Regions from separate parts of the Dasania marina DSM 21967 genome, predicted to be linked through region 1. Evidence: predicted binding sites of a transcription regulator. Region 1 holds the regulator's gene; the other holds the start of a gene.

Region 1 (15,227 bases):
GCACGGTCTGATAACGCTCGCCGTATTCGTCCTGGTTAACCTCTGTGGCTTTAGGCATATAGCTAAAGGCTATTTTTAAAGCCTGTAAGGCGGGTTCATTTATTTTTTCTTTCATTACACTGCACTCCATTTAATAAAACACCCAGCCTTGGCTGGCTAAGCTATAAGCTAAAAATCACACCGGATTATCTATATCCACAAAATGGTGTACCAAGCCAAACTCTGCGGCCAACCACTCACCCAAGGCTTTAACCCCATAACGTTCGGTAGCGTGATGCCCCGCCGCCATATAGTGTATGCCCAATTCTCTGGCGGTGTGCACGGTAGGTTCGGAGATTTCGCCGGATAAAAATAAATCTGCCCCCGCTGCTACGGCTTGCTCTATATAACCTTGCGCAGCTCCAGTACACCAAGCCACTCGCGCTATCATGGTTTCATCGTCACCAATTAATAGCGGCTCGCGGTTTAGCACTTGCTTTACACGCTGGCTAAAATCGGCCGCACTCATAGGCGGATTAAGACTGCCGACATTACCAACAGGACGCGCCTCGCCGGGTTGCAGCCCACCTTCTACCGTAAGGCCTAACAATTGCGCTAGCTGGGAGTTATTACCCAGCACCGGGTGGGCATCCAGCGGCAGGTGGTAGGCCAGCAGGTTGATATTGTTATCCATTAGGGTTTTGATGCGCCGGTATTTCATGCCGGTTAGGCAGGCATCCTCGCCTTTCCAAAAATAGCCGTGATGCACTAATACGGCATCCGCATTGTGCTTTACCGCTGCGTCTATTAACGCTTGTGAGGCGGTAACGCCGGTGATCAGGGTTTTTATTTCGCTACCGCCCTGCACTTGTAGGCCGTTGGGGCAGTAATCTTGAAACTGACTAGGTTCTAGCTGGCCCGTGATGGCGGCGACTAACTGTTTGATTGTAATTGTGTTTTTGGCCTGACTCATTACACCCTCTATGCGCTATTTCTCATTGTGCGGATACTGATAATAAAAAAATCATGCTAGGCTAACAACCCAGAGAATACTAGGGGTCTACCAATATGACCCCCATAATGGTCCGAACAATGAACAAACTCTTTCGATTTTTAAGCTGGCCGATACTCTGCGGCGTGTTAGCCGCTTTTATTATTTTGCAATATCTCAACAATGACCGCGTTCATGGCTATAACACCGCCACCACCACCCCCAACAGTTATGCCCAATCGGTGAAAATTGCTGCACCGGCGGTGGTTAACATCTATACCAAAAAAACCGTTAAGCAGAAATTACCGCCCTTATTTAATGACCCTTTCTTTAAGCACTTTCTAGAGCGCAATAACATACGGCAAAAAGAGCGCGTACAACAAAGCTTGGGCTCTGGCGTAATTATGAATGAGCAGGGCTTTATTTTAACCAACCATCACGTAATTAACGGCGCTGAGGAAATTTTAATACTATTGCACGATGGCCGCGAAGCCTTGGCCAATATTGTTGGCAGCGACCCCGACACCGATCTAGCGGTGTTAAAAATAGAACTCGATGACCTAGCCTTTATCCATTTAGGCGACCCCGCCCAGGCGCAGGTAGGTGACGTGGTGCTGGCCATAGGCAACCCCTACGGTTTTGGCCAAACGGTTACCCAAGGCATCATCAGCGCCACCGGCCGCTACGGCTTGCAGCTCAGCACCTATGAAAACTACATACAAACCGATGCCGCTATTAACCCTGGTAATTCAGGCGGTGCCTTGGTAGATGCTCAGGGCCGCCTGCTAGGTATTAACTCTGCCATTTATAGCCGCAGCGGTGGTTCCCAAGGTATAGGCTTGGCCATACCCATAGATTTAGCCCTGCGCATTGCCGAAGATTTAATTCAATACGGCAAGGCTATACGCGGCTGGCTGGGGGTAGAGGTGCAACCGCTTACCGCTATGGCAGCGCAAAATCACAAGCTGCCCCCCGGCAACGGTGTGGTTGTCACCGCCGTGGCCAGCAATGGCCCCGCCGACCAAGCGATGATTCAAACCGGTGACATCATTATTGCCATTAATGACAAAGATATAGGCGATGGCAACATAGGCATGAATCTTATTGCCGCTACCCGCCCCGGCGAGCAGGTCAGCATAGATCTGGTGAGAGGTCGTAACCACTTTAATGTCACCACTATCATCGGCAGCCGCCCCGAATAAGATCGCCAATATGACTAGCAAACTGCAACAGCAATTTGAACGCTATAGTGAGAGCCATCAACACCCTTATAACCTAGCCATACATGCGCTGGCGGTACCGCTAATTTATATTAGTGTGCTGGGCCTGTTGTGGGCGCTACCCTTAGCGCAGGCACTGGGCCAATCTCATCTACATCATGTGATCAACCTGAGCTGGCTAGCCATAGTGATTAGCAGCGGCTTTTATTTACGCCATTCGCTTAGCCTAGGCCTGGGTATGTTGGCGCTGTCTACCGCAGCCATCGTGTTATGCCTGTGTTTGCAACAGCAAAATATTTCGGTGGCATTAGCCTCATTGGCTATTTTTAGCCTCGCTTGGCTGGCACAATTTATAGGCCACGGCATAGAGGGTAAAAAACCTTCATTTTTTGAAGATATAACGTTTTTATTAATAGGCCCAGGCTGGGTAATCGCTAAACTCTACCGCCGCCTGCACATACCGTATTAATCACCGCGATAACAATCGATAGCAAAGAGAAAACAGCATGCAATTTTTAGTAACTGCCTTAGATGGCACCGACGCACAAGCACCACAACGCAGGCAAGATGCCCGCGAGCAACACTTGGCTGGTGCCAAGGCACTGAAAGAGTCAGGTCATATTTTAGAAGTAGGCCCTATACTTAACGACGAAGCGCAGATGATAGGTTCGTTTTTGCTATGCGAATTTGCTAGCCGCGCTGCTTTAGAAGAATGTTTAAATAATGATATCTACAGCAAAACTGGGGTGTGGGTAAATATTGATATTAAGCCGGTAAAGGTGGCTTTTCGGTAGGTTTTCTTTAACGATCAACTAACTATAGAGCAAGACAGATTGTTGCGGCTTTATATGTTGTTAACTATCGCGGAGTATCAGAGTAAGGCGACTACTTGCAAGACAGTCGCCTTACTCTTTGAGAGTTTTATGCTTCGAAACGAATTTTAAAGAAACAAAAAACACTTATTCTTTTATACGGTATTCCGCAGAGCGGGCATGAGCGGTTAACGACTCACCTCTGGCCAATACCGAAGCCGTTTTACCCAATTCTGATGCCCCTTCTGGCGAGCAATAAATCAGCGAGCTGCGTTTTTGAAAATCATACACCCCTAAAGGTGATGAAAACCTTGCGGTGCCAGACGTAGGCAATACGTGATTGGGGCCAGCACAGTAATCACCTAAGGCTTCAGCCGTGTGGCGCCCCATAAAGATGGCCCCCGCGTGACGTATACGCGGCAACATGGCTTCAGGGTCGGCGATGGATAATTCTAAATGTTCGGGCGCGATGCGGTTAATCACTTCGGCGGCCTGTTCTACACTGTGCACATGAATAAACGCCGCGCGTTCGCGCAGTGACACTTTAACAATGTCTTGCCTATCCAAAGTAGGTAGCAGCTTATCCATACTGGCTTTTACCTGCGTTAAAAACTCGGCATCTTCACTAACCAATATCGATTGCGCATCTTCATCGTGTTCGGCTTGCGAAAACAAATCCATGGCTATCCAATCGGGATCGGTTTTGCCATCACAAAACACTAAAATCTCTGAAGGCCCGGCTATCATATCCAAACCTACCTGGCCAAATACTTTGCGCTTGGCGGTTGCAACAAAAATATTGCCGGGGCCAACAATTTTATCCACCCGCGGTACGGTTTGGGTGCCATAGGCTAAGGCCGCAACGGCTTGCGCACCGCCTATGGTAAACACTCTATCGACACCGGCTATGGCCGCTGCGGCCAACACCATATTATTGCGCTCGCCCTTGGGCGTAGGCACCACCATAATCAGCTCGGCTACACCGGCGACTTTAGCTGGGATAGCGTTCATTAACACCGATGAAGGGTAGGAGGCCTTACCACCGGGCACGTATAAACCCACTCTATCCATGGCGGTAATTTGCTGGCCTAACACTGTGCCATCGGCCTCGGCATAAGACCAAGAATCTTGTTTTTGATGTTCGTGATAAGAGCGCACGCGCTGGGCGGCCAGCTCTAAGGCCTCACGCTGCTCATCGCTAATGTCTTTTAAAGCTTGCTGTAACTCTGCCTGCGACAGCTCTAGCTCGGCCATGCTAGCCACCGTTAAAGCATCAAAGCGTTGCGTGTACTCCACTACCGCGGCATCGCCACGGGCTTGCACGCCAGCAACTATTTCATCTACCGATTTAACCACCGCATGATCTGACACAGACTCCCAAGCCAATAAGGCATCTAGTTGCGCAGCAAAGTTTTCGCTGTTGGCATCCAGTTGTTTTATCGTGATGGAGGGGTTATTCATGGGGCTATCCATTTTAAAAAGTGGCTCTAATAGTAAAACGTGGCTAGGTTAAAACAGTTCCAAACTTAGCCTTTATCGACAACAGCTAGTGCTAATTTATCAATTAGCTCTTGTATGCGTTGATGCTTGCGCTTCATTGCGGCCTTGTTAACCACTAAGCGCGAGCTGACATCGGCGATGTGATCTAAAGGCTCCATGCCATTCGCTTTTAAGGTGTTGCCGGTGTCAACGATGTCGACAATTAAATCGGCCAAGTCCATTAGCGGCGCTAATTCCATCGCTCCGTATAATTTAATAATGTCGGCTTGCTGACCTTGTGCAGCAAAGTGCTGTTTGGCGATGTTGACAAATTTTGTGGCTACACGCACACGGCCTTTCGGTAGTGCGTGGCCTTTTAAACCCGCAGTCATTAGGCGGCACTTGGCAATTTGTAAATCTAGAGGCTCGTATAAATCGGCCCCGCCTACCTCTAGCAGCATGTCCTTGCCCGACACGCCTATATCGGCAGCACCGTGCTGCACATAGGTGGGCACATCAGAGCCACGTATCACTATCAGCTTTACATCAGGCTGATTGGTTGCAAAAATCAGCTTGCGACTTTTGCTAATATCTTCCAAAGGCGCTATACCCGCAGCGGCAAATAAAGGCAGTGTTTCGCTGAGTATACGACCCTTAGTGAGGGCAATAATAATGTCTTGATCGTTATTCATTACATTAACTTTTTTAACAGGTTTAGTTAGCGATGCGGCGTATTTTTGCGCCCAGCATTTGCAGCTTTTCTTCTATACATTCGTAACCACGATCGATGTGATAAATCCTATCGATTAGGGTGTCGCCCTCGGCAATTAAACCGGCAATCACTAAACTGGCTGAGGCCCGCAAATCGCTAGCCATAACCGGCGCTGCTTTTAAGCGCTCTATGCCGATAATAACGGCGGTGTTGCCCTCTATGGTAATGTTGGCGCCCATGCGCTTCATTTCCTGAGTTTGGTTAAGACGGTTTTCAAAAATAGTTTCGACTATGGTGCTAGTGCCTTCGGCGATGGTGTTCATAGCCGTGAACTGGGCCTGCATGTCGGTGGGGAAACCGGGATAAGGCGCGGTGCGTATACTGACTGCCTTGGGCCTGCGGCCTTGCATATCCAATTCTATCCAGCCATCACCGGTAGTGATTTTAGCACCGGCATCTTCTAGCTTAACAATCACCGCTTCTAATATATCGCTGCGGGTATCTTTTAATTTTATCCGGCCACCGGTGGCGGCAGCAGCCACCAAGTAGGTGCCAGTTTCTATACGGTCGGGCATGACTGAATAATCACAGCCGTGTAATTTCTCTACCCCTACTACGGTAATAGTCGCAGTGCCGTGGCCTTCAATGTTGGCGCCCATGGCAATTAAAAATTCAGCCAAGTCGACTACTTCCGGTTCGCGAGCGGCGTTTTCTAAAATGGTTTTACCTTCGGCCAATACCGCTGCCATTAAAATATTTTCGGTGCCGCCCACAGTGACGGTATCCATAAAAATGTGTGCACCTTTTAAGCGACCATTAGATTTAGCGCGTATATAGCCCTCATCAACGGTAACAGTAGCACCTAAAGCTTCGAAGCCTTTAAGGTGTATATCCACAGGTCGACTGCCTATGGCACAACCACCGGGAAAGGAAACATTGGCTTCACCAAAGTGCGCCAGTAACGGCCCTAACACCAAAATTGAGGCGCGCATGGTTTTAACCAGCTCATAGGGGGCGGTTAGCTCTTGTATGGTGGTGGGATCAATTTCTATACCCAGTTTTTCATCGATAATCGCGTCCACACCCATGCAGCGCAACACCGTAATCATAGTGGTGACGTCATGTAAGTGCGGCAAGTTGCGTATGGTCACCGGCTCACTGGCTAAGAGTGACGCCGCTAAAATCGGCAGCGCCGAGTTTTTAGAACCAGAGATACGAATCTCGCCATTTAACTTTGCGCCGCCTTGGATCAGCAGTTTATCCATGAAAAAACCTTAATTAATTAGTCTGAGACTCTTATTGTGAGTGCTCAGCGGGAGTAAGCGCTTTGATGTTCACAGCATGTAAGCTGCCATCGGCTATTTGTTGGCTTAAACCGGCATACACCATTTGCTGGCGCTTAACAGGGCGCACCCCTTCAAAGATATCGCCTATGGCCGTCACTGTGCAGTGGCTGCCCTCGACCTCGACATGTACTTCGCAGCCGCTTAACTCGGCCTGCAGTAATTGTTTGATTTGATCTGCGTTCATGACTTCCTCATCGCCCATTCTTGCTGGAATTGTTACCGGCATTGTTACCGGCGTTCTTGCTGGCATTATTACTGGCGTAGCTACTGATATTATTGCTAGCAGCCACACTATTAAAAGACGGCAAATTATACGGAAACAGGCCCCAAATAGCGAGCTAAATGGGGCCTCCAGCGCTATTGTTGTGACGGCGGTTGTACTGCAGTCTCTTGGCCGGCAGGCTTAACCGACCAATTATCGATCACCTTATCCAAGTCACCCTGATAACGCTTGGCGGCAGAGATAAATTGGCCCTGATACACCAAACCCAAATTAACCGCTTCTATAGTTACGTTGCGTATTTTCCAAGAACCATCTCTGTCTTGACGCATTTTGTAATGCACCTCGTAGGGTTTCTCCGCCGAGCCGTAGATTTTTTGCAAAACAGTAGTGCTACCATCATTGCCGTCATCTGCTGCGGGGGGGACGACTTCAGTGCGGGTACCACCAAAGGCCAACAAGCCCTTAGCGTAGGTTTGCACCAAGCCCTGCTTGAACACTCCGGCAAAACGCCGAACTTGGCCTTTAAAAGCATCCTTGGCCTTATTCGAACCTAGCTGTTTGTAATATTCTCTAGTGGCATAGGGACCCATAACACCACGGGAAAAACTATCGAAGTCGACCACAGCATCTAATATGCTTTCTATTTCCCTATAAAAACGCTGAGGATCACTTTCAAAATAACCGTTGGCATCATCGATTAAGCTCAGCACTTTGTCAGTGGTTTGCTCTACGGTTTGATGAGCGCTTAAGGGTGCCGCCGCAGCCACACTCACCATCAATAACAGTGACGTAATAGCCACTGACACGCGTTGTAAAACCCTCATGATTTTCTCCTGATAATGAATGGCTGCCAATGTAACGAAAAAAGCAGCGCGGTAAAAGCATTCTGTTGCCACAAATACACTACAATAACTTTTCTTTTAAATACCAAAATTACCACAGTGGCGATTACCTTTAGTAAAAACCCCTATATAATGGCCGCCCTAAACAAACCCACTCACCCCATTCACTACCCATAGGAACACCATGCTAGAAGCCAGTATTGCTATCATTATCGGATTTGCAGGCTTAATTTGGAGCGCCGACCAATTTGTTGCAGGTGCCGCCGCCATCGCCAAAAATCTGGGTATGGCTCCCATCATGATAGGGTTAACCATTGTCGCCATTGGCACCTCAGCCCCTGAAATTATCGTCTCTATTAGCGCCGCCTTAAAGGGGGCAGGTGATTTGGCAGTGGGTAATGCATTAGGTTCCAACCTAGCTAACATAGGTATGGTGTTGGGAATTACCGCGCTAGTTGCCCCCATCCCCATCGCCCTAACTATTTTAAAACGCGAAATGCCGCTGCTATTAATTGCCACTATAGGCGCCAGCTACTGCTTATACGATGGCTATTTAAGTTGGTCGGACGGCGTTATTTTACTAGTTACGCTGGCGGTTATTTTTTATATTTTGGTCACCAGTAAATCACACCAGCCCGATGCCGAACATGAGGCCGATATTGAACACATACCCACCATGAGCACAGCTAAAGCCTGGCTGCTGTTTGTGGTGGGCTTTGCCCTGCTCATTGCCAGCTCACAACTATTGGTATGGGGGGCAAAAATAGTCGCTATAGAGCTAGGGGTTAGCGAGCTAATTATAGGCTTAACCGTAGTCGCGGTGGGCACCAGTTTGCCCGAGTTGGCCGCCACTGTCGCCAGCGCGCTAAAAGGCCACCACGACATAGCGCTGGGCAATATCGTAGGCTCCAATCTATTTAACCTGCTTGCCGTAATGGCTATGCCAGCACTGATTAGCCCCACCGCTTTAAGCGCCGAGGTATTTACTCGCGACTATATGAGCATGGCTGGCATCACGCTATTATTAGCAACCATACTCTATGGCCACTATATCTGGGCCAAACGAGCGCGCAACAAACTACAGGCTAGCAATGCTACCGCCCTATTACCGACTCAATACTTAGGTAGGTTAGCTGGCGCGGCGCTATTAATTGCGTACGCAGCCTATTACTATCTGCTATTCCCTATTAACGGATAAGCCACACCATGACGACTATCTCTTTTAAAGATTCCGCACTGCGCACGATTAAGATAGAGCGCGATGCCGTGGCCAGCTTAGTAGACCGTATAGATCAGCACTTTGATCAGGCCTGCGAACTCATGCTGCAATGCCAGGGCCGCGTCGTCGTCACTGGCATGGGTAAGTCTGGACATATAGGCACTAAAATCGCCGCCACCCTAGCTAGCACTGGCACCCCGGCCATGTTTGTCCATCCCGGTGAAGCCAGCCACGGCGACATGGGCATGATTACCGCGCAAGATGTGGTGATAGCACTATCCAACTCCGGCACCACCGCTGAAGTCGTCACCTTATTACCGCTGTTAAAACGCTTGGGGATACCGCTAATCACCATCACCGGCAACCCGGACTCCATCTTATCGCAAACCGCCGATGCCAATTTAGACGTAAGCGTAGAGCAAGAAGCCTGCCCGCTTAACCTAGCACCCACCTCCAGCACCACCGCCTCACTGGTAATGGGTGACGCCCTAGCCATAGCCCTATTAGAAGCACGCGGCTTTACCGCTGAAGACTTTGCTTTTTCACACCCCGGCGGCGCACTGGGCCGACAGCTATTATTAAAAGTGGAAGATGTTATGCACAGCGGCGAGCAAATACCGAAAGTGCAAAGCGGCACTCTGCTTAGCGATGCCCTACTGGAAGTCAGCCGCAAAGGCTTGGGCATGACCACCGTGGTGGATGCCCAGAATATCTTAATCGGCCTATTTACCGATGGCGATTTGCGCCGCGCCCTGGATCACAGCATAGACATACACAGCACCCGCATCGACGAGGTGATGACAGTCAACTCAAGAACCGCCAGCCCCGGCATGTTAGCCGCTGAAGTGCTGGGCTTAATGGACGAGTACAAAATCAACTCCATGGCTGTAGTTGATAGCCATAAACACCCCGTCGGCGCGGTACATTTACACGACTTACTAAAGGCGGGAGTGGCTTAGCCCACACACTATGACTTTACTGCGTCGCAAACAAAAACACTTCGTCATTACCAGTATCGCTCTGGCTTTACTGCTAATGTTTTTGTGGTTGTATACCGAATCCGGCTCCACCCCCAGCTTTAGCAAAAAGGCCACACCCAAAGAACCTGAAATTTTTATGCGCGACATACACAGCCAACGCTTTAATGCCGAAGGCCAATTAGCGCATACCCTGACAGCCGAAAGCCTTAACAACTACGCCAAGGGCAAACGCAGCATATTGCAACTACCGGTGATGCACTTTTACACCGACCAGCAACTGACATGGCAGATCACTGCAGACTCAGGCATAGTAACGAAACAGGGCCAGCAGGTAGCATTAAAAAATAATGTTATTGTATTGAGCAACGACCAGCGCTACCAGCTCAGCACCAGCGCACTAAATATCTATCCCAAAAAACAAATCGCCGAGAATAATCTAGCCGTCACTATTACTAGCCCACAGGGCACGACTACCGCCACCGGTATTAGAACGGACTTAACCCAAGAGCACACTCTATTGAAAAAAAACGTAACAGGCCACTATCATGCAGCGCCGTAAGCTACACATACCACTCAGCGCCGCGGCGCTCAGCCTCATTAGCACCCTATTTAGCAACTCAGGCTGGACCCTGCCAGAAGACCGTGCCCAGCCCATCACCATACAATCAGACTCTGCCGAACAGCGCATCGTCGACGGCAAAGAAACGACCCTCTATAACGGCAGCGTAGTGATGGTACAGGGCAGCCTGCATATTAAAGGCGACACTGTTACCGTGTTTAGCGAGGATCGCTCGGTCACCCGTATCGTCGCCATAGGTAAGCTGGCCTTTTTTAGCCAGCAAAACGAAGCTGAAAAGCCGCCCGTAGAAGCGCAGGCGGAAACCATAGAGTACCAACTCAGCAACGACACCATCGTCTTTTTAAACCAGGCCACACTAACCCAAGGAGCCTCCAGCCTTAGCGGCCAACGCATAGACTACAACACCAACACCGCGCAAGTGAAAGCAGCTGGCAGCCAAGAGGGCAGCGAAGCCGCCAGCAGCACCGGCCGGGTTAATATGGTGCTAGAGCCCAAGCGCAAAATCGATAGCGCGGAGACCAATGGCATGTCTGCACCTATAGCCAATCCAAGCCCAGCACCAAAACCTGAATCAGAGTCTGAATCAGAACCTAAGCCAGCCCCTGAACCAGAGCCCGTATCCGTACCAGCCCCCGTAAGCGACGATGTGTCAGCTACCGCCGTAGACGCGCCCACCCCTGCAGCTATTTCTGCAGCTACCCCAACACCTACCCCTACGGTACAGCCCAACACAACAGGCAATGACAAGGCCAGCGCACCAACCGACGATCATACCAACCCCAAAACCGACCTAAAGGATAGCCATGCCGACGCTGTTAGCCAGTAACCTAGCCAAGGCCTACAAAGGCCGGGAAGTGGTTAAAGATGTTTCACTGTCCGTAGAAAGCGGCCAAATCGTCGGTTTATTAGGGCCTAACGGTGCCGGTAAAACCACCTGCTTTTACATGATAGTGGGCATAGTCACCGCAGACCGCGGCCGCATCACCCTGGACGATAAAGACCTCACCGGCCTCTCCATGGGCGGCCGCGCTAGACAAGGCATAGGCTACCTACCCCAAGAAGCGTCTATCTTTCGCAAGCTCAGCGTGGCCGACAACATTATGGCCATACTGGAAACCCGCGCAGACTTAAGCCGCCGACAACGCAAAGCTAAACAGCAAGAGTTACTGCAAGAGCTGCACATTACCCATATACGCGACAGCTTGGGCATGGCCTTATCGGGGGGCGAACGCCGCCGGGTAGAAATCGCCCGCGCGCTAGCGACTGAACCGGCATTTATTTTATTGGATGAGCCCTTTGCTGGCGTAGACCCCATTTCGGTGGGCGATATTAAAAACATTATTAAGCATTTAAAAAACCTTAATATAGGGGTGCTAATCACCGACCACAATGTGCGAGAAACCCTTAGCATCTGCGAAAAAGCCTATATCGTCGGCGATGGTCACATCATCTCCGAAGGTTCACCCGAAACCGTGCTCAATAACCGCAAAGTGCGGGATATTTATCTGGGCCACCAGTTTGTTTTATAAGCTGTGCAGCTTTTAAACTACTGTGGTGCATAGCCATAAAAAAAGCGGTATAAATATTGCTTTCTTATTGCCTATAAGAACCTGCATAAACTACACTAGGCCTTAAGTTGTCCTCATTAATCACTGGCATTAATAGCCTGCACCAAGGGTAAAACCACCCACCTGGCGCGACTTCCTTGTGCGGAAAAGTAATAATTAGTCACTATGAAACAATCGCTACAACTTAAAATTGGCCAGCAGCTGACCATGACGCCGCAGTTGCAGCAAGCGATCAAACTATTACAGCTTTCCACCCTAGATTTACAGCAAGAGATACAACAAGCCTTAGAAAGCAATCCCATGCTAGAGGTGAACGAAGAAAGCGAAGCCGACAGCCCAGCCAAAGAAGGCGATAAGCAAGCCGAGCTGGTAGACCTCAGCCAACCCAACGAAAAACCCACCAGCAAAGAAGCCGACAGCACCGCCGCCGATGCCGATAGTGACTGGGCTGAAAACAACATCCCCGACGACCTACCGGTAGACACCAACTGGGATGACGTTTACACCAATAACAGCCCCAGCAGTAACGGCTCATCAGCCAGCGGCGATAACGACTATAACTTTGACGCCAACAACAGCGCCGAAGAATCATTACAAGATCACCTCTACTGGCAGCTCAACCTGACCCGACTCTCCGACTTGGACCGAGCCGTCGCCATGGCTATAGTTGATGCCGTAGACAACAATGGCCGGCTCACCCAAACCCCCGAAGATATACTCTCCGGTTTTAGCGAAGAATACCCCGAACTAGAGCTGGACGAAGTGGTGGCAGTACTACACCGGGTACAGCAATTTGACCCGCCGGGGGTGGCTGCAGCTGACTTACAAGAGTGTTTGATGATACAGCTCAACCAGCTGTCTCCCGACACCCCTTGGCTAAAAGAAGCCAAACTTGTCACTACTCGCCACCTGGCCTTATTGGGCAACCGTGATTACGCCCAATTGATGCGCCGTAGCAAACTCAAAGAAACACAGCTGCAAGCCGCACTAGTGCTTATCCAAAGCCTTAGCCCCAACCCCGGCGAAACCATTACCAGCAGCCAAACCGAATATATAGTACCCGATGTTTTTGTTAAAAAGATCAAAGGCCGCTGGACCGTCGAGCTCAACCCCGATACCGCCCCCAAACTCAGTATTAACAGCACCTATGCCTCCATGGTTAAGCGCGCCGACAATAGCAGCGACAACAACTATTTGCGCGACAACTTGCAAGAGGCGCGCTGGTTTTTAAAAAGCCTACAAAGTCGCAACGAAACCCTGATGAAAGTGGCCACCCGCATCGTCGAGCACCAGCGCGGCTTTTTGGATTACGGTGACGAGGCCATGAAGCCTTTAGTACTGCACGACATCGCCGAGGCGGTAGAAATGCACGAATCCACTATCTCGCGGGTCACCACCCAAAAATACATGCATACGCCCAGAGGTATTTTTGAGCTCAAGTATTTTTTCTCCAGCCATGTCAGCACCGACTCCGGCGGCGAATGCTCCTCCACCGCGATACGGGCACTGATCAAAAAACTCATAGCCGCCGAAAACACCAAAAAACCACTCAGTGACAGTAAAATTACCGCCTTACTGGGCGAACAGGGCATCAAAGTGGCCCGCCGCACCATAGCCAAATACCGCGAGTCGCTTAATATACCGCCCTCTAATGAGCGCAAGCGGCTGGTTTAAGCTGAATAATCAAACACTTAAAAAACTACCGACACAGCGACGAGATTCTTAGCAGGCGAACTAAACAGGCTGCCAAAATTACGCTAAGCTGAAAGAGACGGGAGCCACTTCCTCCCTATTCAATTAAAGAGTCCGCACGCCGTGCAGCACTACTTTTTAACCCTGTCAGAAGGAGCCAGCCATGCAAATTAATGTTAGCGGTCACCATGTCGAAGTTACTACAGCCCTTAGAGATTACGTCAGCAGCAAATTTTCCCGCCTAGAACGCCATTTTGATCAAATAACTAACACCAATGTCACTTTAACCGTTGAAAAACTCAGCCAAAAAGCAGAAGCTAACGTCCATGTTGCTGGCGCCGATTTATTCGCTGTCTCAGAGTCTGAAGATATGTATGCTGCGATAGACACGCTCACCGACAAACTTGACCGCCAACTGATTAAACATAAAGAAAAAGTCAAAAGTTATTAGCCCATTAACCCCAAGCACGCTCACACAGTAATCGCGAAATTCTATGTCTTTATCCTCCATTCTTACCCTTGAGCGCACCCTCTGTGGTGCCGAAGGGCGCAGCAAAAAACGCGTTCTAGAAACTACATGCCAATTTATATGTCAGGATATAGTTTCGCTAGACAGTGAGGACTTATGCGACAAGATCACTGCCCGCGAGCAGCTGGGCAGCACCGGCCTAGGCCACGGCATAGCCATACCCCACTGCCGCATAGACAACTGCAGTAGCATTACCGGCGCGTTGATTAAACTAGAACAGCCGGTAGACTTTGACGCGATAGACGGTGAGCCCGTAGATATCTTGTTTGTACTTATCGTGCCTAACGAAGCGCAGGATGAACACCTAGCGGTGCTAGCTACCCTGGCCAAATTATTCAGCACCGCCGAATTTTGCCAGCAACTGCGCAACGCCAAAACCAGCCAAGAGCTGTTTGATATAGCCATTAACGCTTAGCTATAAACCCTTTGCTATTTAAGCTTATAGTCATAAACCACAGTCATTAATAACAGCCACACAGGAGCACTATGAGGCTAATTATCATCAGCGGCCGTTCCGGCTCAGGCAAAAGTAGCGCCCTCAACCTCTTAGAGGACGAAGGCTATTACTGCATAGACAATTTACCGGTAGCGCTGATTCCCGATTTAGTCACCCATCTTAAACAAGGCGGCCATCCTTCAGGGGATAAAGTTGCGCTGTGCATAGACGCCCGCAATAGCAGCAGCGACTTAAGCGCGCTCACCTTGATGATAGAAGGCGATCATCCCGGCGTAAGCATAGAAGTCATCTACCTAGACGCCGACAATGACAAGCTCATCAAGCGCTTTAGCGAAACCCGCCGCCGCCACCCGCTGAGTAATAAAGACACCGGCTTAGCCGAGGCCATTAGCCGCGAACAAAAACTGCTAGAACCCATTGCCAGTATTGCCACCCTCACCATAGACTCCAGTGACATGAGCCTACACGACCTGCGCGACACCATTAAGTCGCGCTTAGTCGACAAAAAAGGCAGCAGCATCTCCATTCAGTTTCAGTCCTTTGGCTTTAAACACCGCATACCTAACGATGCCGACCTAGTTTACGACATACGCATATT
Region 2 (15,227 bases), on a different contig from region 1:
TCAACATCTTTGATAGATTTCTTGTCGGAACTAAAATCACCAATAAAACTAAATTCATTTAAAAAGAGGACTTCTATTTGTTGAATATCTTCATTGAACTTTATTTGAGCGCACCAATCTGATGATTTCTCTGCAACATGAAAAACTGTAATCAAGAATCGTTGTTGTTTAAAATCTAATAGACAGCCTGAACCTATACCACAGGGCGCGCCTTGTTCATCCAGTTTTCTTAACTGTACGCTGGAATATTTAATTAAATTTTGCCAATTCATTAGATTTCTCTGGAAAGTGCCAAAACTCTAGTTACGACGTTGATACATAACAGTTTTATTAACGAGAATGGCCAGATTTAAACTTTATGCCTAGAGCTATACACAAAGCCTATATCCGTACATCAATACATAAATATACACAGGTTCAAACACCAGTGCCTATCTGTTTTCTTGTAAATTATTCACGGTTCTAACACTTTGGCACTTACCCTCTACGAAGCACCCAGATTCCCCTTGGGAGTCGCCGAGCAACGGAGGAATTTAACGGCACGAAGTAGCGAGGACTGTTTAAGCCTTTTGAAGATTGAGTATCTTCAAAAGGTGAGTTCCGCAGCGGCCGTTAAATTGTGATTCAAATACGCAAAGCGTATTTTCACCCTTCGGGCGCCATGATAAAGCTGGCGTCCAAATTCCGCCCTAGGCGAAATTTGTGAGTAGCGCAGGCTTACTTGTCAATAACAGGAGCGTAGCCGACGACGACAAATTGGCAGGATAGCCAATTTGCACAGCACGAAGTGCTGCCTTTAGGTGAGGCACATGGATGTGCCGAATGAAGTAGGGGTGCCCTTATCGCCCGGCAAGGCGAAACCTCGCTCGAATAACAAATTATTAATTAAGAAAAGCACTGGATACCGGCGTTCGCCGGCATGACAGGGTAGTAGGTTCTGGATACCGGTATGCACCGGTAGAGCCCCGCGACTGAAAGGAGTGTCTAGAGAAGTCGGTGCGATTCAGCCATAAAAAAACCCAGCTAAAAAGCTGGGTTTCTAAAACTAACCAACTACCTATCAACCATTAAGGTAATAAGTGGCTCACTGCATCGCGCTCTTCAGTTAACTCTTGCTCAGTCGCTTTCATGCGCGCTTGGCTAAATTCGCTAACCTCTAAACCGGCAACAATTTCCCAATCGCCATTTTTACAGCGACAAGGGAATGAGTAAATCAAACCTTTGGCTATGCCGTAAGAACCGTCAGAGTAAACGCCCATGCTTACCCAATCGTCGCCGTCTGTGCCTAGGGCCCAGCTGCGTACGTGGTCTATAGCGGCGTTAGCAGCTGAGGCAGCAGATGATGCGCCACGTGCCTTGATGATGGCAGCACCACGTTGGGCAACGGTGGGGATGTAGTCGTTTTCGTACCAGTCTTGCTCAACCAACTCTAGTGCGGGGGTACCGGCAACTTTAGCTGTAGAAAGATCAGGGTATTGTGTGGCTGAGTGGTTGCCCCACACGGTCATGTTTTTTACGTCAGAAACGTCTTTGCCAGTTTTTTGGGCAAGCTGTGACTTGGCGCGGTTGTGATCCAAACGCATCATGGCGGTGAAGTTGCGTGGGTCTATGCTAGGCGCATTGCGTTGGGTAATTAACGCGTTAGTGTTGGCGGGGTTGCCCACGACCAATACTTTGATGTCTTTGCTGGCGTTGTCGTTAATCGCCTTGCCTTGTACCGAGAAGATGGCAGCGTTGGCTTCTAGTAAGTCTTTACGCTCCATGCCTGGGCCACGTGGGCGTGCGCCAACTAATAGGGCGTAATCACTGTCTTTAAAACCTAGGTTCGGATCGTCTGTGCATACTACGCCAGCTAATAATGGAAAGGCGCAGTCGTCTAGTTCCATTTTTACGCCTTCTAGGGCGCCTAATGCTGGGGTGATGTCTAGCAGCTGAAGAATAACGGGCTGGTCGTTGCCTAGCATCGCGCCTGAGGCAATGCGGAAAAGTAGGGCATAGCCGATTTGGCCAGCTGCACCGGTAACGGTAACGCGAACAGGTTGTTTCATTATGATGATTCCTATGTGTTGCAAGTAAAGTGTTGCAATGAGCGTTGGTATGGCAACGGCAGAGGGTGGCTCTGGCTGCCGCGTCTTTCTGACGCAAAGGCCTTTTAAGGCGGGCTAATTCTAGTGATTTGGCCCTTAAATTGCCAGTTTCTAGGCTGTGATGGCGACAAATAAAGGGGTAATTCTGGCTAAAAACGATTAAAATGCGCGCCATTCTAGCTATCCTATGATTTATTGACTCAGCAACAGGCCGTGGTTTTATTGTGCAACAGCTTTCTACTCCATTAGTTACCGACATTCCCCTAGCGGGCCAACCCTCAACCGAAGAGGCGGCCAAGCTTAAAAAACAGACGCTGGAATTTAATAAGCTGCAAAAGCGCCTGCGCCGACAAATGGGCGAGGCGATAGCGGATTACAGCATGATCACCGAGGGCGATGTGGTGATGGCCTGTATTAGCGGCGGTAAAGATTCCTTCGCGATGTTGGAGATATTGATCAACCTGCAAAAGGCCGCACCGGTTAATTTTGAGGTGATAGCGGTCAATTTGGATCAAAAGCAGCCAGGTTTCCCCGAGCATATACTGCCCGCCTATTTTGAAAAGATAGGGGTGCCCTATTACATTGTTGATAAAGACACCTACAGCGTGGTGAAAGAGAAAGTAGCCGAGGGCAAAACCACCTGTGGCCTGTGCTCACGGCTGCGTCGTGGCACCCTGTATAGCTTTGCTGAAAGCATAGGGGCTACCAAAATTGCCCTGGGCCACCATATGGACGATATGGTAGAAACCTTATTTTTAAATATGTTTTACGGTGGCCGCATGAAGGCTATGCCGCCCAAGCTGCGCTCCGATGACCAGCGCAATGTGGTGATACGGCCGCTGGCCTATTGCCGCGAGAAAGACTTAATTAAGTTTTCCGACGCTAAAAAATTCCCCATCATCCCCTGTAATTTATGCGGCTCGCAAGAGAACCTGCAAAGGCAAAACATTAAAGCCATGTTACAAGGTTGGGATAAACAGCAGTCGGGTAGGGTAGAGAGTATATTTCGCTCCACCCAGCATATTAGCCCCAGCCAATTGGCCGATAAAAACCTATTTGATTTTGAGCAGCTACCCTTAGATAGAAGCAGCGATAAAGCCGAGTATGCCTTTACCGAGGCCACAGTATCGTCGTCGGGTAATGGTGTGCAAATGGTGGATGTGCTTAATTTGTAGTCGTGGATGTAGCTGTTGTATGGCCGTGGTGAAAAGTTTGTATTCGACAATCAGTAACTCGGCTATAACGCTGTTTAGTCGCTAGTTAATAGCAATATAAAAGCAATAAAAAGGGTGCCATCATGGAACAGAACCTAAGCAAAGAGTTAGAGCAAGCCACCGCTATTTATAAGATGGTGATTGAGTTTTTTGTTAATTACAGTTTTCAAATACTGGGTGCCATTATTGTTATGTTGCTGGGCTTTTGGTTGGCCCGCAAAGTCAGTAATTGGGTATTGTCACTACTAGAGAAAAAACAATTCGACGTTACCCTTAGCCATTTTATTGCTGCTGGCGTTAAGGTGTTAATTATCGTTATGGTGGCGCTGGTTGCCCTAGGTAAAGTGGGTATTAGTGTTACACCATTTTTAGCGTTGTTAGGCGCTGCTTCTTTAGGTGTGGGCTTGGCCATGCAGGGCATGCTGTCTAATTACAGTGCGGGCTTTAATATTATTATTACCCGCCCCTTTGTGGTGGGAGATACCATTAGGGTGCAAGGTGTTACTGGCCAAGTTGAAGAAGTGCGTTTGGCCTATACCTTATTGGTGGATGAAGATGGCGTGCGCATTAGCATACCCAATAAACATATTATTGGTGAGATCTTACATAACTCACAGCTAAGTACCTTGGCGGAAGTAACCATAGGCATTGCCTACCACGAAGACCCAGGGCAGGCCATAAGCTACATAGAGCAAGCCATCAATGCTTTAGAGGGCTTAGACAATAACAAGCCCTCGCAGGTGGGTATAGCTAGCTTTGGCGATAGCAGTATTAACTTGGGCATACGTATATGGCTGCCCACCCAGCAATATTATCAACAGCTATACCAGGTTAATCAGGCCGTTTTTGCGGCCTTAAAAAACAATGGGGTGGCTATACCTTTCCCGCAACGGGAAGTGCGTTTGTTGGGTGATCAAGCGGCTAGCTAAGCGCCGCTATTAAGCTACCTGCTAAAGTAAGGTGCCTCCCCAGCCATGCTTTTATGGCTGGGCACTGTCATGCCTATTGCCCTATTAGCGGTGTTTAGCGATGGCTATCTTCGTGTTGAAACGTCTCTCAAAGCCTAAGTGCCGCAGCATCGCTTTCCCTACTCTGAGAATTGGCCCATTTTGTGCAACCCCTACTGCTAACAAGAAGCGGGCTGCATCACAGTCAAATTACTGTCTTATATCCTGCCTCTACATCTAAATACGCTAGCTTAACCGTAATGGTTAGATTGAATGTCAGTTCTTTGACAGTTAATAGCGAGTGTTAAGTAAAGGGGAAGTCCGGTGAATGTAGGTCGTACAGATATCAATAGCTTACTCAGCCAAATGCGTGAAATGAAGGCGGCTACCATGCCAGCAGGAATGCCTGCAGGCGGCCCCGCCGATATGCAGGGGCCACAGGGTGTGCAGCAAGCGCTCAATGGCCGCATAGAAAAGGCCGATAGTGCCTCGCCCAGTTTTTCCACCATGTTTAAGGGTGCGATAGACGGCGTTAACCAAACCCAGAAAACCGCTGGTAGCCTGCAAGCAGCCTATGAGCAGGGTGCACCTGGTGTGAGTTTGTCGCAGGTGATGATCGCTTCGCAAAAATCGTCAGTAGCCTTTGATGCCATGACGCAGGTGCGCAACAAGGTAGTTGAAGCCTATAAAGATGTGATGAATATGCCGGTGTAGCGGTGTATTGCAGTTATCCATTAAGTCTATAAAGCGATTTATAGAGATATATAGCGAAATTTAAAGAGATAATAAAATGGCAGCAGAAGGCTCGTCACAACCACAAAGCCAGGTGTTTGATGGTTTTGGCGGTTTAAATCTTATCCGGCAGTTAGGCCTAATGATAGGCTTGGCCGCCAGTGTGGCGATAGGTTTTGCGGTGGTGCTGTGGTCGCAGGGTGAAGACTATAAGCCCCTGTATGCCAATTTGGATCGTATGGACCCCAGCGCGGTACTTTCTATATTAGATAGCAACCAAATTGTTTATAAGGTCGATGAAAACAACGGCGCGTTAATGGTGGCCTCCAATCAAATTCACGATGCGCGGCTAAAGCTAGCGGGTGAGGGGATCTCTGTCGATGGTAGTTTTGGTTTTGAGCTTATGGACAAAGAGCGTCCCTTGGGCACCAGCCAGTTTATGGAGAACGCCCGCTTTAAGCGCAGCTTAGAGGGTGAGCTAGCCCGTACCATTACCAGCATACGTCAGGTTAGAGCCGCCCGTGTGCATTTGGCCATACCCAAGACCTCGGCCTTTGTGCGCGATTCCCGCAAACCGACGGCCTCCGTGTTTATCGATTTGTACAGTGGCGCGGGTATTAACTCGCCACAGGTACGCGCCATCGCCAACTTGGTGGCATCCAGTATCCCCGAGTTAGCGCTACAGGATGTCACTGTGGTCGATCAACGCGGTAACTTGCTGTCCAACTTTGAAACCGACGAAAAAATGATCGCCGCCAACCGTCAAATGGAGTACACCAAAGAGGTGGAGCAGCGCTATATCAACCGCATTCACTCCATCTTGGTGCGTATCTTGGGTGAGGGTAAATTCAGAGCCGAAGTGAGCGCCGATGTCGATTTTACCGAGGTAGAGCAGGCCGAGGAGCAGTTTAACCCCGACTTGCCCGCTATACGCAGTGAGCAAACCCTAAAAGAAGGCCGCAATGTAGGCTCAATCGGTGGTGTGCCAGGGGCGTTGAGCAATCAGCCCCCTGCAGATGGCGCCGCCCCCGAAAATGCCACCGCCCAAGATCAAGGTGGCGAGGGTGGCAGTAGCGGTAGAGTGCAGGCTACCCGCAACTACGAGCTGGATCGCACGGTGAGTTATACCCGTCATCAAACCGGTAAGGTGCGTAGGCTCAGTGTAGCGGTAGTGGTCGATAATGTAGTTAAAAAAGACCCCACCACCGGTGCCATGAACTCAGTGTCTATGCCGCAAGAGGAGCTGGACAGTCTTTCAGGCTTAGTGCGCGATGCAGTAGGGTTTGACGCTGCGCGTGGTGATAGCGTCAATATTATCAATGCTGAATTTGTGACCTTGCCAGAGCCCGAAGTGGAATTAATAGAGGAAGTGCCCCTGTGGCAGCAGCCAGAAATACTAAACTTGGCTAAAAAAATATTGGGCGGCATATTCGTCATGGTGATTATTTTCGGGGTGTTGCGGCCGGTTATGCGCAACCTAACCGATACCTCTAAGGAAATGCGCGAGTTAGAGGCGCAGGAGGCACTAAATGACTTATCCGCCGATTTAGGTGCTGACTTAGCGGATGAAACCGTTACTTTATCCGGTGGCGATAGTATGCTGCTAACGGGTCCCGGGCAGGGTTATGCGCAGCAGCTTAATGCGGTTAAAGGCTTAATTGCTGAAGACCCCGGGAGAGTCGCACAAGTGGTTAAACAATGGGTGAACAGCGGTGAGTGATAACGATACAGCAGCGGGCGGCGCTGATAAAATTAACATCACCAAGCTCAATCAAGCGGCTATTTTATTGATGTCGTTGGGGGAGAAAGAGGCCGCCGAAGTGCTTAAGCATTTAGGGCCCAAAGAGGTGCAGCGCATAGGTACCGCCATGACGGGCTTAGAAAACGTGCCGCAATCCCACGTCGAAACCGTAATGAATAATTTCCTACACGAGGCGCGTACCTTAACCGGCCTAGGTGTGGGCTCCGATGGCTATATACGCAATATGCTAGTAGAGGCCCTAGGTGATGATAAGGCCAACTCGCTAGTCGATAGAATTTTATTAGGTGGTAATACCACCGGCCTAGATACCTTAAAGTGGATGGATGCTCGCGCCGTGGCCGATATTATTCGCCACGAACATCCGCAGATACAGGCCATAGTCGTGTCTTACCTCGATGGCGACCAAGCCGCCGATGTGCTTTCTAACTTACAAGATAAAGTGCGCCTAGACATCGTTATGCGGGTAGCCGCCTTAGATTCGGTACAGCCTACCGCTTTGCAAGAGCTTAACGACATATTAGAGAAACAATTCTCTGGCAGCGCCGGTTCGCAAACTAAAGAAATGGGTGGTATCAAAGTCGCCGCCGAAATCATGAACAACCTAGACAGCTCTATAGAGTCTGAATTAATGGACTCCATACGCGAAGTGGACGAGGATTTGGGCACTCAAATTCAAGACCTTATGTTTGTGTTCGACAACCTCAAAGGGGTGGACGACCGCGGTATTCAGGCATTGTTGCGAGAAGTGTCTTCCGATGTGCTTATCTTGGCGCTCAAAGGGTCCGACGACGAGCTGCAAGAACATATCTTTGGCAATATGTCTAAGCGTGCCGCCGAATTGTTGCGCGACGATCTCGAAGCCAAGGGCCCGGTCAAACTCAGCGAAGTGGAAGGTGCGCAAAAAGAAATCCTGGTTATTGCCCGTCGCATGGCCGATGCTGGCGAAATTGTACTGGGTGGCAGCGGCGAAGAAATGCTGTAAGCACAAGGCTGCCCTGGCTGCTTATAGCTAGGGCATGGTATTAAGCTGTATTAGGTTGATTGATGAAAAACACTGATCGTATCCCCGCTATTCAATCGCTAGGCTATAAGCGTTGGCAGTTGCCCGAGGTGAACGAGGGGCAAATCATACACGCCGAAAAAACCAGGCGCGATGTCGCCCGCGGCGAAGCCCCCAGCATCGATAAAAACCTAGTGGTTTACAGTAAAGTGACCGTGGGCCAAATCGAAGAGATTAGCCAGCGCATCAAGCAGGACATAAAGCACGAGGCCTACCAAGAGGGTTTGCAGCAGGGTTTGGATAAAGGCTATAAAGCGGGCCTGCAAAAAGGCCAAAACCAAATACAGCAACACCTCACTAGCTTGCAGGCCTTGATTAGCCAGCTCAATGACGCCCTACAACAGCAGGATAACGCCGTGGAGCAGGTGCTGGCAGAGTTGGCTACTGGGGTGGCAGAATCGATAGTGCGGCGTGAGTTAATCCTAGATGGCAGCCATATACAGGCTGTGATACATGACGCGATAGCCGCCATTGATGCCAAGGCGCAGAAAGTCGATATTTACTTAAGCCCGCAAGATTATAAGTTTGTCACCACCATGGGGCAGGTAGAGCCACAATGGCAATTACACACTGACGCGACGTTAAGCGTGGGAGGCTGCCGGGTGAGCAATCAATACAGCGCGGCTGACTACAGCACTGAGCAGCAATTTCAGCAAACCGTAAGCCAGTTAGTGGATAGCCGCTATGCCGAGCTAGGTAGGCAGTCAGCTGCCAGCGATACCACTACCAACGATGCCATCCCCAGCGATATAGCCCCCAATGATACTAGCCCGGATGAGGGATAAAGCGCCTTATGTCTCGCCCTCTATTTAGCCAGCGTTTGCAGCAATACCAGCCCTCGAAAGCGGCACTTAGCAAACCGCAAGTGTCGGGTCGTTTGGTGCGGGTTGTGGGTATGACCCTAGAAGTGATGGGTCTGCAACTGCCCATAGGCCACCGCTGTGTAGTGATTAACAGCGAGCAGCACCAGGTAGAGGCCGAGGTGGTGGGCTTTGCCGAACACAAAATATTCCTTATGCCTATACAGCAATCCTCCGGCTTTACCCCTGGTGCGCGAGTGCTGGCGATAGACTATCAAGACAGAGTACCGGTAGGCCCCGAACTATTGGGCCGGGTAATCGACGGTGCAGGCCGTCCTTTAGACGGCAAAGGGCCGCTCAATAACAGCGGCTTTATTCCCATGAAGGGTGAAGCCATTAACCCGCTAGCCAGAAAACCCATTAGTGATACGCTGGATGTGGGTATTAAAGCTATCAACGCCGTGCTCAGCGTGGGCAGGGGTCAACGTATAGGTTTGTTTGCCGGCTCGGGGGTGGGTAAGAGTGTGTTGCTAGGCATGATGACCAAATTTACCGAGGCCGACATTGTTATTGTTGGCTTAGTGGGGGAGCGGGGCCGTGAGGTTAAAGAATTTATCGAGCATACCCTGGATGAAGAAGGTATGCGCCGGGCGATAGTGGTGGCAGCCCCCGCCGATGAAGCGCCGTTAATGCGTATGCGGGCCGCCTCTTTAGCCACGCGCTTAGCGGAGTATTACCGCGATCAAGGCAAACATGTATTACTGCTAATGGACTCCCTAACCCGTTATGCCCAAGCCCAGCGTGAAATCGCCCTCTCTATAGGCGAGCCGCCAGCCACTAAGGGTTATCCGCCCTCGGTGTTTTCTATGCTGCCCAAGTTGGTGGAGCGGGCCGGTAATAATGCCGATGGCAGCGGTTCAGTGACTGCGTTTTATACGGTATTAACCGAGGGTGATGATTTGCAAGATCCGGTCGCCGATGCCTCCCGGGCGATACTTGATGGTCATATCGTACTGTCTCGGGCCATTGCCGATGAGGGGCATTACCCTGCCATTGATATAGAGGGTTCAATTAGCCGAGCCATGCAAAACATCGTCACCGAAAAGCAGCTGAAACAGGCCCAGCGCCTGCGCTTTTTATACTCGCGCTATCAGCAAAGCCGCGACTTAATCAGTGTTGGCGCCTATGTGGCCGGCAGTGACCCTGAAACCGACTTGGCCATAGAGAAATTGCCGGCTATTAAAACCTTCTTACAGCAAGGTTTAAACGAGTCCTTTGATGTGGAGAGTAGTTTTCAGCTACTCAATACACTACTGGCAACGGCGGTGCAGCAACAGCCCGATCAATTACCCGCGGTTAATGGCCGTTAACTATGGCTAAAAAACCCTCACAGCGCTTACAAGTGGTATTAAAGCTAGCCCATATTAAACAGCAGCAAGCGGCCGATAAACTGGCCCAGGCTAGCGCTGCATTACAGCGTAACCGCAGCCAAGGCGAGCAACTGCAAACCTACCAGGGCGAATATAATCGCCATTTTCACAGCTTTGAACAACAGCCTGTCAGCAGCCAGCAAATGCGTAATTATCAGCGTTTCTATAATAGTTTAGAAGAGGCGGTATACACCCAAGCGCAGCGCAGCGCAGTGTCAGAAACCCAATACGAACATCATAGGCTGAATTGGCAAAAAGCCTATGCCAGCGAAAAAAACATGGAAAAACTAGTCCTTAGAAAGCAGCAGCAAGAAACCAAAACGGAAGATGTGAAATCACAGCGTGAATTGGATGACCGTGGCCGCAGTAAAGATTTACAGCAGGGTGATTAAGCTTTAAACAAGATAGAGCTAGGCATTAAAAAATATATAGTTATAGCTGGTATTCGTATTTCGCTGCGCTATAGTCATCTAAGATAAATATAATCTTATAAACTTCAATATGTAGCTTAGAGAGGCGTATTAATGGCAATAACATCGGTTATATCAGCAGATGGAAATGAATTGACTATCGGTGTTGAAGGGCGCTTTGACTTTGGTTCGCATCAGGATTTTCGTCGTGCCTATGAAGGCCAACCCAGCCAAGTTGCACGCTATATCGTTGACTTGCAAGAAACCACTTATTTAGACAGCTCGGCCTTGGGTATGCTGTTATTACTTAAGGACTATGCCGGTGGTGATGACGCCGATATCTCGGTTATCAACTGCAATGACGATGTCCAAAAAATATTAGCTATTTCCAATTTCGATCAACTGTTTACCATTCAATAAGCGCCTAATTAGAGCCGTGCGCTCTTTTTATTATTAATGGATACGCTGGCAGTTATTAAAATTTTGGTTGTCGATGACAACCCTACCGATAGATTGGTGTTAGAAACCATTCTGCGCAAGCAGGGCCATACTGTGGTGTCAGCGGATAATGGCCTAGATGCCTTAACGGTATTTCAGCAACAACAGCCCGACCTGATTTTATTAGATGCACTCATGCCTGGCATGGATGGCTTCGAAGTGGCCGAACGCATCAAAAGTCAGGTGGGTGAAGACTTCATTCCCATTATTTTTCTTACCTCCTTACAAGATGCTGGCTCATTAGCGCGCTGTTTAGATGCGGGCGGCGATGATTTTATCAGCAAGCCTTATAATAGTGTGATTCTGCAGGCAAAAATCAATGCCTTCAGCCGCATGCGGACGATGAACCGCACCTTACTGACCAACCGCGACCAAATATCCCTGCATAACCGTACGCTTATTCGTGAGCAAGAAATAGCCAAACGGGTGTTTGATAAAGTGGCTCACGCCGGTTGTTTAGATGCTAGCAATATCAAACACTCGCTATCAGCGGTATCTGTTTTTAACGGTGACGTGGCCTTAGCGGGGGTTAATGCGCTGGGCAATTTGATGGTTTTTCTAGGTGACTTTACTGGCCATGGTTTAAATGCTGCGTTGGGGGCTATGCCCTTGGCACAAACTTTTTATAGCATGTTGGAAAAGGGTTTTAGTCACAAAGATATATTGGTAGAAATTAATAAAAAATTAAATGAAGTGCTGCCAGTTGGTGTTTTTTGCTGCGGCTTATTGGCAGAAATAAACTTTCACGAGCGCACTGTAAAAGTGTGGAATGGCGGCTTGCCCGACGGCATCATCTATAAGCCCGAGAGTGGTGAATTGGTAGCGCTTACCTCGCAGCATCTGCCCTTGGGGGTGCTGGCTGCTGCGGATTTTAATGGCCGTGCAGAGCTTTATGATGTGCGAGTGGGCGATAAGCTGTATTTATGGTCAGACGGCATACTGGAGGCTGAAAATAGCCAGGGCAAGCAATTTGGCGAACAGCGTTTATACGAGGTGTTTAAGGCCAACACCATACCTGATAATTTATTTGCCGAAGTAAACTGGGCGGTAAATCAATTTATAGGTGCCACTGAGCATGTAGATGACATTTCCGTGATGGAAATTACTCAGGTAACACCAGAGAACTTTAAGGGCTCGCAGCCGCCGGTACTGGAGCAAGAGGTCTCAGGCCCCAATAACTGGACTATGAGTTATGTGCTTAACCCTGAAACGCTGCGCGCGTTTAATCCGCTGCCACTAATGCTTAACTTTATTATGCAAGTGCCCATGTTGCGTGTTTTTAGCGGTCAGATTTATATTGTGTTAACAGAGCTTTTTAATAATGCTTTAGATCACGGTATTCTTAAGCTAGAGTCCGTGGTTAAAAACTCCACCGAAGGTTTTAGCCGCTACTACCAAATCCGAGAAGCGTTATTGCAAGACTTACAAGCGGGCAGCATACGTTTTGAATTACACTATCAGGGCACGCGCAAGGGCGGTTCTTTGACGGTAGAGGTGATTGATAGTGGTGAGGGCTTTGATTACTCGCGCTTAGGTTTGGGTGGCAAAGGTGTGTACAGTGGTCGTGGAGTCTACTTGGTTGCCAAGCTTTGCACTGAGCTAGAGTATAGAGGCCGGGGTAATGAAGTGAGAGCCGTGTATACCTGGGGGGAAGCGGCCACCAGTTCGGCATAGTAATGATTAACAAAAAGTAAGGGTACAACATGGTATTGGAACATATAGATATGGAAGCGTTGGCGGCGCTGCGAGAGGTTATGGGCGCAGAGTTTGCACATTTAGTCGAAACCTTTATCAATGACAGTGACACACGGATAAACAGTATTAAAGAGACTGTTAATGCTGCTGATGCTGAAGCTATACGTAGGGCTGCCCACAGTTTAAAAGGCAGTGCCAGTAACATGGGAGCAGTGAATTTAACCGACCTGTGTCGCCGCTTAGAAGCTTTGGCCGGTGAGGCTGAGCTAGCCGATAGTCAGAGTTTGCTTGCGCAAATCACCGCTGAGTACGCGATAGTGCGTGAAAGATTACAGGCGCTGTAAAAACACTTTTTAAACATCCAGTAAAAGACTGGGTAAGAAGTAAATTCTAATAAAACTTGGCATTTAAACTGCATTATTTCCCCTTAGTGATATTACCTAGTACTGGGGATTAAAATGGATACAGCTAGTCAATTACTGTTAGGGCAAACACGTGCAGCCACTGCTGCGGCTAGTGATCGCGCTGCCAATAGTGGTGTAGGTGCCAAAACTGCGGCGGCGAATGCCTCGTCAGCCCAGAGCCACAGCCAACCTGACAATATTGATCAGCCTTTTGCCCAGCATATGGCCAATGCTACCCAGCCTGCTACTCAGGCTGTTAGCGCCGTCAACAAATCCTCCGGTACCGCCACTCCCCACTTTGATTTTAGCCAAGAGGCGCTGCTGGCTGAGGCCGATAGCGGCAATGGCTTGCAGTTTGCCGGTGAGTTATTGCCAGGCCTATTGCCACAATCTATGGCTGGCTGGAGTGTGTCGGGGCAGCAGGCAGGCGCTAGCGAGGCCAATAATGCAGCCGCTGGCTCACAGGGGTTGCCTGTGGATTTAGAGCAGCAAATAGCCTGGCAAACACCGGCGGGAATTAATGCTCAGGCTGGCACTGTACAGGGGACGTTAGCCGCAGGTAGTGACGCGTTAGCGCCATTGTCACAGCAAAGCGCCCAAGCACAGGGTATGGTGACTATTATGGATAATTTCAAACAGCAGCGTGCCGGCGCTGGGTTGGCCGATCCGCAGGCTCTCGCTGAACAATGGCTGGACCCTGATGCGCTGACAACGATGAGCACACAGTCAAAAACCAGTTTAGGGCAATTTAGCGGTGGCCAAGCTATACCGGGTTTAGGGCTGGCTGAAGGCCAGCTTACCGGTCCGGGCGGCGGTTTGAATGCATTAAATCAAGGCTTGCAGCAGAGCTCGGGGCAAAACACTGAGGCGTTATTGGCGGCCAATGCCGCTGCATTGTCCATAGCGGCTGAGCCAGATAGTGCCGCAGCCGATAAATTAGCTGCCAGCCTGTTAACCGCTACCGCTACTTCGACAACGTCCTACCCGAAAGTTGATGGGGGGGCGAGTTACGCGCAAGCTGCCAGCGCTAGCTTTCAAACCAGTGTTTCTACGTCAGTCATGGCGCAGGGCTGGGGTGATACTGTGATGCAAAGAGTGATGTGGATGAGCTCCCAGCAAATTCACAGTGCCGAAATCCAGTTAGACCCGCCAGAACTGGGTTCCTTGATGGTGAAAATCAATACCAGCCAAGAGCAAACCACGGTTAATTTTATCAGCCCGCATGCGGCGGTGCGTGATGCCCTAGATCAAAACCTACCGAAACTGCGTGAGCTTATGGCTGAGCAGGGGGTGGATATGGTCGATGTCGATGTCTCTGAGCACCCTGGCCATGATAAGGCCGAGCAGGGCGATGATGGCGGCGAAGGCGCGCAGGCAGGTTTGCTGGCGCAACAAGGTGATGAGGCGATGACTAATGATCAGCCTGGCACCCAGCCGCAGTTACAAGACATAGGCTTGATTAACGCCTATGTCTAAGCGTTTCCGCTGAAACTGGGTAAAATCTAACCGTATTATGCTGTGGGCAATGATTTTGCACTAAATTAGCCCACAGCCCTCCTTATTTCTAGTTAGCTGCATTACACTTCCCTCTGTTGGCAATATTCACGGCTTAGGCCAAATATTGCGCTAAGCAATTGTTTTTTAAAAAAATAAAAACTGTTCTAAGGCTGGCATAGCTTTTGCTGCCAGAGGATAGAGCGTTCAATGCGGCGGAAAAATGGCATGGCAGAAGAAGAGAGTGAAGTAGCGGAAGACGCAACGGCGGCGAAAGGCGGTAAGGGCAAGATTATTGTACTTATTGTTGCCGTATTAGTGCTAATAGCAGGCTCGGTAGGGGTAACGCTGTTCTTCTTGGGCTTTTTTGATCCACCTCCACCCACCGAAGAAGAGCTGGCAGCAGCGGCTGCTGAGGCTGGGGTAGAAGCGCCTAAGGGCAAGATTAGCGCGATGTATTTTCCGATTCAGCCGCCTTTTGTGGTCAATTTTCAATCCCGTGGTAGGCAGCGATTTTTACAAACCGACGTCACTATTATGACTCGTGATCCGGAAGTGTTTGCCACCATACAAAAGCATTTACCGTTAATAAAAAACCGTTTAGTGATGATTTTAGGTGGTGGCGCTTACCAAGAGCTACAAACTAATGAAGGCAAAGAACTGATGCGACAACAGGCGATGCAAGGTGTGCAGG

Evidence for each region. The regulator sigma-54, encoded in region 1, starts transcription at its own class of promoters, with help from an activator protein. The targets are predictions, from matches to a motif close to TGGCACANNNNTTGCNNT.
Region 2: B067_RS0112355 (flagellar hook-length control protein FliK) is a predicted target of sigma-54. The motif match lies at 13,037-13,054, and genes of this name have one in related genera.

What each region holds. Positions count from the first base shown of each region.
Region 1 covers NZ_KB891579.1:30,412-45,638, reverse strand. Annotated here, with positions in the region: gene B067_RS0109080 (hypothetical protein) at 1-115, opposite strand, end outside; gene B067_RS0109075 (Nif3-like dinuclear metal center hexameric protein) at 176-952, opposite strand; gene B067_RS0109070 (trypsin-like peptidase domain-containing protein) at 1,072-2,172, shown strand; gene B067_RS0109065 (Mpo1 family 2-hydroxy fatty acid dioxygenase) at 2,183-2,659, shown strand; gene B067_RS0109060 (YciI family protein) at 2,697-2,984, shown strand; gene hisD (histidinol dehydrogenase) at 3,150-4,463, opposite strand; gene hisG (ATP phosphoribosyltransferase) at 4,529-5,173, opposite strand; gene murA (UDP-N-acetylglucosamine 1-carboxyvinyltransferase) at 5,196-6,458, opposite strand; gene B067_RS0109040 (BolA family protein) at 6,490-6,723, opposite strand; gene B067_RS20010 (MlaC/ttg2D family ABC transporter substrate-binding protein) at 6,897-7,586, opposite strand; gene B067_RS0109025 (calcium/sodium antiporter) at 7,789-8,802, shown strand; gene B067_RS0109020 (KpsF/GutQ family sugar-phosphate isomerase) at 8,811-9,782, shown strand; gene lptC (LPS export ABC transporter periplasmic protein LptC) at 9,793-10,362, shown strand; gene lptA (lipopolysaccharide transport periplasmic protein LptA) at 10,349-11,209, shown strand; gene lptB (LPS export ABC transporter ATP-binding protein) at 11,187-11,912, shown strand; gene B067_RS0109000 (RNA polymerase factor sigma-54) at 12,117-13,625, shown strand; gene hpf (ribosome hibernation-promoting factor, HPF/YfiA family) at 13,807-14,094, shown strand; gene B067_RS0108990 (PTS sugar transporter subunit IIA) at 14,138-14,587, shown strand; gene rapZ (RNase adapter RapZ) at 14,659-15,227, shown strand, end outside.
Region 2 covers NZ_KB891585.1:589,687-604,913, reverse strand. Annotated here, with positions in the region: gene B067_RS0112425 (hypothetical protein) at 1-272, opposite strand, end outside; gene B067_RS0112420 (malate dehydrogenase) at 1,068-2,048, opposite strand; gene ttcA (tRNA 2-thiocytidine(32) synthetase TtcA) at 2,345-3,262, shown strand; gene B067_RS0112410 (mechanosensitive ion channel family protein) at 3,385-4,230, shown strand; gene fliE (flagellar hook-basal body complex protein FliE) at 4,573-4,962, shown strand; gene fliF (flagellar basal-body MS-ring/collar protein FliF) at 5,039-6,700, shown strand; gene fliG (flagellar motor switch protein FliG) at 6,693-7,724, shown strand; gene B067_RS0112390 (FliH/SctL family protein) at 7,787-8,587, shown strand; gene fliI (flagellar protein export ATPase FliI) at 8,596-9,972, shown strand; gene fliJ (flagellar export protein FliJ) at 9,975-10,424, shown strand; gene B067_RS0112370 (STAS domain-containing protein) at 10,557-10,862, shown strand; gene B067_RS0112365 (fused response regulator/phosphatase) at 10,899-12,614, shown strand; gene B067_RS0112360 (Hpt domain-containing protein) at 12,644-12,979, shown strand; gene B067_RS0112355 (flagellar hook-length control protein FliK) at 13,094-14,515, shown strand; gene B067_RS0112350 (flagellar basal body-associated FliL family protein) at 14,744-15,227, shown strand, end outside.